DNA from 2 places in the Xylanimonas allomyrinae genome. Region 2 is predicted to be linked to the other one. Evidence: predicted binding sites of a transcription regulator. Region 2 holds the regulator's gene; the other holds the start of a gene.

Evidence for each region. Region 2 encodes LexA, which represses DNA repair genes until DNA is damaged. Its sites were predicted from a motif close to TCGAACANNTGTTCGA; they were not measured.
Region 1: a site for LexA is predicted at 2,086-2,101, ahead of ET495_RS11440 (HNH endonuclease signature motif containing protein). Genes of this name have one in related genera too.

What each region holds. Positions count from the first base shown of each region.
Region 1 is NZ_CP035495.1:2,494,687-2,498,895, forward strand. Features, by position in the region: gene ET495_RS11440 (HNH endonuclease signature motif containing protein) at 256-2,073, opposite strand; gene ET495_RS11445 (NUDIX domain-containing protein) at 2,661-3,071, opposite strand; gene ET495_RS11450 (gamma carbonic anhydrase family protein) at 3,266-3,787, opposite strand; gene ET495_RS11455 (LLM class flavin-dependent oxidoreductase) at 3,798-4,209, opposite strand, start outside.
Region 2 is NZ_CP035495.1:559,803-564,011, reverse strand. Features, by position in the region: gene nrdR (transcriptional regulator NrdR) at 1-480, opposite strand, end outside; gene ET495_RS02505 (LysM peptidoglycan-binding domain-containing protein) at 541-909, opposite strand; gene lexA (transcriptional repressor LexA) at 1,180-1,971, shown strand; gene ET495_RS02495 (L-lactate dehydrogenase) at 2,361-3,329, opposite strand; gene ET495_RS02490 (ATP-dependent DNA helicase) at 3,390-4,209, opposite strand, start outside.

The DNA of each region.
Region 1 (4,209 bases), 1.9 Mb from region 2:
CAGCGCGACAGCGCGACAGCGCGACAGCGCGACAGCGCGACAGCGCGACAGCGCGACAGCGCGACAGCGCGACAGCGCGACAGCGCGACAGAGCGACAGCGCGACAGCGCGACAGCGCGACAGCGCGACAGCGCGACAGCGCGACAGCGTGGGCGGCATGACGGAGCAGCAGCGTGACGGCGCGGGGACGCGGGGACGCGGGGACGCGGGGACGCGCATGGTGACGCGGCACGCGGCAGACGCCCGCGCGGCACGTCAGAACGGCGGGTCGCCCCAGTCGGGTGGTTCGTCGCCGGGGTCGGGTGTCCGGTGCACCGTCGCGGGCACCGGGTCGGGCCGGGTGACGTAGGTGCGGCCCGTCGGGGTGGTCCACGTCAGCGTGCCGTCACCGACGGCGGACTGACTCACCGTGAAGCGTGACTGGTGCTTCAGCACGTGGTGCCGGCGGCACAGTTCGGCGAGATTGCCCGCATGCGTGCCGCCGCCGTCGGCGCGGGCGATCGTGTGGTCCGCGTCGGCGGCCGACGCCGGGCGCGCGCACCCGGGGAACCGGCAGGTGACGTCCCGCACCTTGAGGTAGTGACGCAGATCGGCGGGCGGGCGATACGACGAGGAGCCGACAGCCAGCACCGCTCCGTTCTCGGGGTGGGTCAGCAGGCGGGTGAACGACGTCGCAAGACCGGCGAGCTCGCGCGCCGTCTCCGGGTCGATGGGCACGCTGCCGTCGAGCATCGCGGGCTCGTCCGCGCGGCCCAGCAGCGTCAGCACGGGGACCGTGACGTAGATCTTCGGGCGCACCGAGCGCGCGACGGTGGCGAGCGAGAACCCGGTGCGGCCGAACGGCTCCGACCCGGCGCGTGTGCCGTCGTCGTCGGCCCCGACCGCGTCCCCGCCGTCGAGGTCGGCCCCGGCGCCCGAGGCGCCGCCCTGGCGCGACCCCGCGCATGCCGCCACGGAGGCAGCCGAGGCGAGGTCCAGGGTGCCGTCGTCGAGCAGGAGCGCGCACGCCACGTCGGCCCGGAGCTGGGCCAGCGTCCGAGCATCGCCATCGGCACGCGCGGCGCGGCCCACGGTCTCGATCCGGTCGCCGATCGCATGCACAGCAGGCGCCGGGGCGCACAGGGTCAGATAGGCCATGCCGTCTGCGGCACGGTCGATCCAGACGCCTCGCTTGGTCGCGGCCTCGGCGTGACGGACCTCGGCCGGCGTCGCGTGCACGGACTCGCGCACCCTTCGGACGGTCCTCGCAAACCGCTGCGGACTCTGACGGGCGGCGTGGTGCGCGACAAGCTCGTCGAGGCGGGCCGCGGCGGACAGGTCCAGCTCGGCCACGGCGTCGGCCACCTTCGTGGCATTGCGCCACGCGACTCGCCCGGCCAGCGCACCAGCCAGGGTCTGCGGTGCCCGTTCCACGAGCGCCTGCGCACACCCCGCGCGCACGGCGACCGCGTGCTCGTCCTGATGGATCGCCAGCGCGATCTCGGAGACGACGGCGCGGCGGGCGAGGTCACCGCGCCGAACGGCGCCCGCCGCGCGCACCTGGGAGTCGCCGTCGTCGAGCACCACCGCCTCGGCGCGCAGCGCCTGCCGACGCGCACGCTCGAGCAGCAGCGCCTCGACCGCCTCCCAGGCGTTCACCTGCGCCCGCGCTGCGGCGACGGCGTCAAGCGTCGCGTCCAGGTCGTCGATCCCGACGGCACCGCGCACGTCCACCAGCGCGGCCGCGTCTGCCGGCAACCCCCGGGCGTCGCTGCCCGCACCGAGCGGGTCGATCGGAGCCCGCCCGAGCAGTGCGTCGACCAGGTCCGGCTGGTCCCACAACCTCGACGCCAACGACCCGTCGTCCGCGATCCCGGCGCGCGCCAGCGCCGCCGCACGCTGCCTGACCAGGTCGCGGAACGACGCCCGCTCCTCGTCCTGGTGTGCACGGAGCGCGTCGGCGCGGAGCACGTCGGCGCGGAGCGCGTCGGCGCTGAGCACGTCGGCGCGGAGCGCGTCGGCGCTGAGCACGTCGGCTCCAGGGCTCGCGCCCACCGGCCGCTCGTTCGCCGTGCTCGGCGCCGTGTCGATCATGCCGTCATGATATCGAACATATGTTCGACATGCGAGGTCTGTGCGCGAACACGTCATCACGACACAGGTGCGTTCACCCGCATCACCGACCGCACGCCGACGGGCGCGCACGCCGCAACCACGCGGCTGCACCCGCGCGCGCCTCAACCGCTCGACTGAACCACGCGGACACCCCGACGCCGGAGGCGCTCGCCGGCGAGATCGGCGCCGTCGGCGCCGGAAGGCGCAAGGACGTCGTCACCAAGGCCCTGGTCGAGGCCCCACGCCCGCCGTCGGCCAGCGCCCCCTGCGAGACCTGCGCCGGGCCGTCGATCGCGGGCAGGACGACCTGCACGAGACCCTCGCGCGCGGCACCGCCCGCGCTGCCCAGATCGCCGACCGCACGCTCGACGAGGTCCGCGACCTCACGGGTTGGCGCGCCGACGTCAGACCGCCTCCGCCGGACCAGACCCGGCCCGCGGCCGTCCAGCGCGGGTCGACGCCGTCGTGCCGGTCTGCGAGGAGGGCATCGCGTTCGCGCGCGGAGCCTGGCCCGTCGGCGCGGGTGACGGCAGCAGTCCTGGCGCCTCGGCGCCGGCGCGATCCCATCAGTTCCGTACGAGGCCCCAGGTGCTGCGGTTGCTCTCCCAGGTCAGCGCGCCACCGACGTCGCCCCGCGGGCACCAGCGATGGCCGTCGTGCTCGTCCGGGCTTGTCGTCACCGCTACCGGGGACCGCAGGTGGACGACGAACAACGTCTTGACGACCTGGAGGCTGTCACTGATCGGGACGACGACGCCCTCCGCGACCTGCACGAGCGCGTCCGGCTCGAGGCGCAGGGCGGTCTCCTCCCAGACCTCTCGCACCGCGGCGTCACGTGGGCTCTCGTCCCGCTCGATCCCGCCGGTGACCGGCTGCCAGAAGCCGTCCGGTGGGAACGCCCCAGCCGCGACGTGCAGCAGCAGCACCAGATCGCTGCCCGCAAGGACCCAGCACTCGATGCTCTCTCGCGTCCGCACCGCCCTGCCCCGCCCCATGCCGCTCGCACCCGATGCCGACCACCCCGCTGGACGCTACAGGTGCGTGACGCAGCCGACGCCGCCCGCGCCACGCAGGGCACCGGCGTCGGAACGACCGCATTCTCCAGAGCACCACCACCGCGCGGAGCGTGCCCGGGGCACATTCCGCGAAGACGACCGGCGAAGACGCCGTCCTACCCGCCGACGGCCTCGCGGTGCCGCCGGGCCAGCTCCTCGTAGTGGAGGGCGTTGCTCGCCACCCGCTCGCGGCCCGCGTCGTCGAGCTCGCCGCGCACCTTCGCGGGCACGCCGACGGCGAGGTGGCCCGCCGGGATCACCTGCCCCTCGCGGACGAGCGCCCCGGCGGCGACGAACGCGCCCTCACCGATCACGGCGCCGTTGAGCAGCGTGGCTCCCATGCCGATGAGGCTGCCGTCGCCGACCGTGGCGCCGTGCACGATCGCGCCGTGCCCGACGCCGACGCCCGCGCCGATGTGCGTAGGGACGCCCTCGTCGGTGTGGACGACGCAGTTGTCCTGAAGGTTGGAGCCCTCGCCGAGCACGATCTCGTCGAGGTCGGCGCGCAGCACCGCACCGTAGAAGACGCTTGCGCGCGGTCCGATCGTGACCCGCCCGACGACGGTTGCCGTCGGGGCGAGCCACGCCGTCGGGTGGATCTGCGGGGTGTGACCGCCAAAGGAAAGCACCGTTGCCATGTGCCGGACCCTACCGGGACGCGCTCCCGGCGGTCGCGGGCACCAGGGCGGTGAAGCCCTTCGCCCGCCGCTCGTCCGCCGTCGTCCACAGGTCCGTCGTCACCTCGGCCTGGACCACGGGGATCACCTCCTGCGCGAACCTGCGCAGCACGTCCTCCTGCTGCGCGGGCGGCAGGAGGTGGTTGACGGACACCGACTGGAGCACGTGGCCGAAGCTCCGGTGGTAGTCGAGGATCTTCTCCGCGACCCGCTCCGGGGACCCGACCAGGGCGGGGCCGCGCTCGACGGCCTCCTCGATCGTCTCGAAGCTCAGCGCCTTGCCGACGTGCGTCGCCGGGTCGTACCCGCGCCGGCGCATCGACGCGACCTGCGCCTCGTACAGCGGCCGGTACTCCTCGACCGCCTGCTCGGTGGTGTCCGCG
Region 2 (4,209 bases):
CGACGTCGTCGCCTCGTCGTCGGTCAGTCGGTCGGCGTGCTCGGCGCGCAGCGACGTGATCGCGCTCTCGAAGTCCTCGAGGGACTCGAACGCCTGGTAGACGCTCGCGAAGCGCAGGTAGGCGACCTCGTCGAGGTCCCTCAGCGGGCCCAAGATCGCCAGTCCGATCTCGTACGCGTCGATCTCGGCGCTGCCCTGCTGGCGGAGGGTCTCCTCGACCTTCTGGGCGAGGATCGCCAGGTCGTCCTCGCTCACCGGCCGACCCTGGCACGCCTTGCGCACGCCCAGCACGATCTTGTCGCGGCTGAAGGGCTCTGTTGCACCGGACCGCTTGACCACCGACAGGCTCGCTGTCTCGAGCGTCGTGAACCGGCGTCCGCATGACGGGCACTGGCGGCGACGACGGATCACCGAGCCATCGTCTGAGGTTCGCGAATCGACCACACGTGAGTCGGGGTGACGGCAGAACGGGCAGTGCATGCCCGTGAGACTACCGGGCGCGGCGCACCGTGAGTGCGCACATCTCAGCACATTCGCTGGTCAGGCGGCGGGAAGGAGGATGGTCTGGCCGACGGTGAGTGCCACCGAGCTCAGTTCGTTGAGGTCGAGCAGGTGTGCCACGACATCGCGCACGTCCTCACCGGGCGCGGCGACCTGCCGCGCGTAGCCCCACAGAGTCTCCCCCGGTGCGACAGTATGGACCGTGACTTCGGTCGGACGTCCCGGATCGGACGCGAAGGCGCGCCCACCCAGCCCGAGGAACGCGCCCGAGACCAGCACGGCGACGGCGATCAGCACCACCCGTCCGCGCACCGTCAGCCGCAGGCCACCCAGCCCGAAGGCGCCGTGGGGCATCGACACCCCACGCGGGGCGGACGGGAACGTACGAGCCGCAGGGCTGACGGTCATGGCGGCCATGAGATCCTCCGGGGTCGGTCTTCGGCTTCGAACACCGGTTCGTTAGAACAGGCGTTCGTTAGAACACCTGTAGCATGACACGGCCCGCCGACAATGTCGAGACACGCGTCGAACACGTGTTTGATCCCGCGGGACTCGTGCCCTAGGCTGGGCCTACGACCAGCACAAACAAAGGTCGTCAGACGGTCGCCGGACGGTCACCACCGACGAGGCAGACGCGCACCCGCGAAGGGTGTGCGAACGACGACGGACGGAGAGGTCATGACGGGTCGCACGACGAGCACGGGGACGGGCGCCCCTGGGCTGGCGACGGTGAGCACGCTTCCCGATCCGGGGTCGAAGCGCGGTCTGACCCCGCGGCAGCAGCGCGTCCTCGAGACGATTCGCACCTCGGTCGAGACCCGTGGGTATCCGCCCACGATGCGTGAGATCGGCGAGGCCGTCGGGCTGGCGAGCCCCTCGTCGGTCAAGCATCAGCTCATGACCCTTGAGCGCAAGGGCTACCTACGCCGCGACCCGAACCGGCCGCGTGCGATGGAGGTCGTCGACCCGTCCGCTGCCGACAGCGACGACACAGGCGGTGCACAGACGGCCGCTCCCTCCGCCGGCCGCGAGGCACACCCGGCGGCAGGACTCGTCGCCGGTCTCGACGTGGGCCTCGACGACGAGCAGCTCGCCGCACCGTCGTACGTGCCCGTCGTCGGGCGCATCGCGGCCGGTGGCCCGATTCTGGCCGAACAGCTCGTCGAGGACGTGTTCCCACTCCCCCGCCAGCTCGTCGGCGACGGTGACCTGTTCTTGCTCAAGGTGCAGGGCGACTCCATGGTCGACGCCGCGATCTGCGACGGCGACTGGGTCGTGGTGCGGCGACAGCCCGTCGCGGAGAACGGCGAGGTCGTGGCCGCGATGATCGACGGCGAGGCGACGGTGAAGACATTCAAGCGGGACCACGGGCACCTGTGGCTGTTGCCGCAGAACCCGGCGTACGCGCCGATCCCCGGAGACGAGGCCCAGATTCTCGGCCGTGTCGTCGCGGTGCTGCGCGCACTCTGACGGAGACCGTCGAGCGTGCGTGACCGGACGCGCGCACCAGCCAGGGCGCGTCGCGCCCGCCCTCTGCGCGCGCAGAGACAGGGTGCGCTGAAACGGGTGCGCCGAAACGGGCGCGCCGAAACGGGCGCGCTGAAACGGGCGCGCCGAAACGAGCGCGCCGAGGCAGGGCGCGCCGAAACGGGCGCGCCGAAACGAGCGCGCCGAAACTGGTGCGCCGAAACGAGCGCGCCGAGGCAGGGCGCGTCGAGACGGGTGCGCCGATGAGACAGGGCGCGTTCAGACGGGGCGCGCGAGATCGGCACCGCCGCCCCGTGAACCCCAGCGCCGAAGGATCGCGGCCAGTCCTCGAGGACGGTCGGTCACGCGTGCCGCACCGGCGACGCTGCGACCTACAGTCCGAACCGCTTCTGGACCGCCTTCATGCTCTCGGCCGACGCCGTCAGCCCCGCGATCTCCGCATCGGACAGCGGCACCCGCAGCACCTCCGGCACCCCCCGACGGTCCACGACGGACGGGACCGACAGGCATACGTCGGTCACGCCGTAGTAGTCGTCGAGACGCGAGGAGACGGTCAGGACGCGGTGCTCGTTCTTGAGCACGGCCTCGATGATGCGGGTCGATGCCAGGCCGACGGCGTAGTTGGTCGCCCCCTTGCCGGCGATGATCCGGTAGGCGGAGTCGACGACCTCGTGCGCGATGGCTGCGCGCTCGGTCTCGCCGAGCTCGCCGCGCCCGGGCAGGGCCTTCCATTCGAGCAAGGGCACGCCGCCGATGGTCGCCGAGCTCCACAGCACGATCTCGGAGTCGCCGTGCTCGCCTGCGATGTAGGCGTGCACGTTGCCCACTGCGACGCCGCAGTGAAGGGCGAGGGCGGCACGCAGGCGCGAGGAGTCGAGCACGGTTCCCGAGCCGAAGACTCGTTCGCGCGGGAGGCCGGAGATCTTCTGCGCGGCATAGGTGACGATGTCGACGGGGTTGGTGACCATGATGTAGATCGCGTCGGGCGCGACGTCGAGCAGGCCGGGGAGGATCTTCTTCGTCAGCCCGATGGTGGCCTCTGCGAGGTCGAGCCGCGTCTGGCCCGGCTGCTGCTTGGCTCCCGCGGTGATGACGACGACGTCCGCACCGCGGCACACCTCGACGTCGTCGGATCCGACGATCTCGGCGGGCGGGATGAACATCATGCCGTGCTGGAGGTCGAGGACCTCGGCCTCCACCTTCTGCCGGTTCACGTCGAGCAGTGCGACGGTGCGCGCCGTCCCGCGCATCAGCGCGGCATAGGCGAGGGTCGACCCCACCGCGCCGGCGCCGACGATCGCAAGCTTGGTGGTGGTGCTCCGCAGAGCGGGAACGGTCACGTGGTCCTCCGTGGGTGGCGTGCGGCGGCCCGGTCCCGGAGGACCGTGCCGCCGCCCAGACTAGGTGTCGAGTCGGCGCAGCGCAGCACGCACGACTGCAGTGTCGGTCGTGGGCCAGAAGTCCGGCATCGACCGTGTCAAGAAGGTGCCGTAGCGCGCGGTCACGAGGCGCGGATCGAGCACCGCGACGACGCCACGGTCATCCGTGGTGCGGATCAGCCTCCCGGCACCCTGGGCGAGCAGGAGCGCGGCATGCGTCGCGGAGACCTGCATGAACCCGTTGCCCCCGGACTGCTCGACGGCGCGCGCACGCGCCGAGCGCACGGGGTCGTCAGGGCGCGGGAACGGGATGCGGTCGATGAGCACGAGCTGGCACGAGGCCCCGGGGACATCGACGCCCTGCCACAGCGAGAGCGTCCCGAACAGGCACGTGGCAGGGTCCGCGGCGAACTGCTGCACGAGCGTGGGGAGCTGGTCGTCACCCTGCGCGAGCACGGGGACGTCGAGCCGCGCACGCATGGCCTCGGCGGCGGCGTCGACCGCGCGCCGCGAGGAGAACAGCCCGAGCGTGCGCCCGCCGGCGGCCTCGATGAGCCCGGCGATCTCGTCGAACTGGGCCTCGGTGGTGGGCTCGCGGCCCGGTGCCGGCAGGTGGCGGGCGACATAGAGGATGCCCTGGCGGGGGTAGTCGAACGGGCTGCCGACGTCGATGCCCGTCCAGTCCCCACCCTCGTCGCCGTCGCGGCCGAGGCCGAGCGACCCGGCGACGGCGTCGAACCGGCCACCCAGGGTGAGCGTCGCCGACGTGAAGACACCCGCCGACTCCGCCAGCAGGCCTGCCCGGATGAGCCCGGCGACGTGGAGCGGCGCCGCGTGCAGC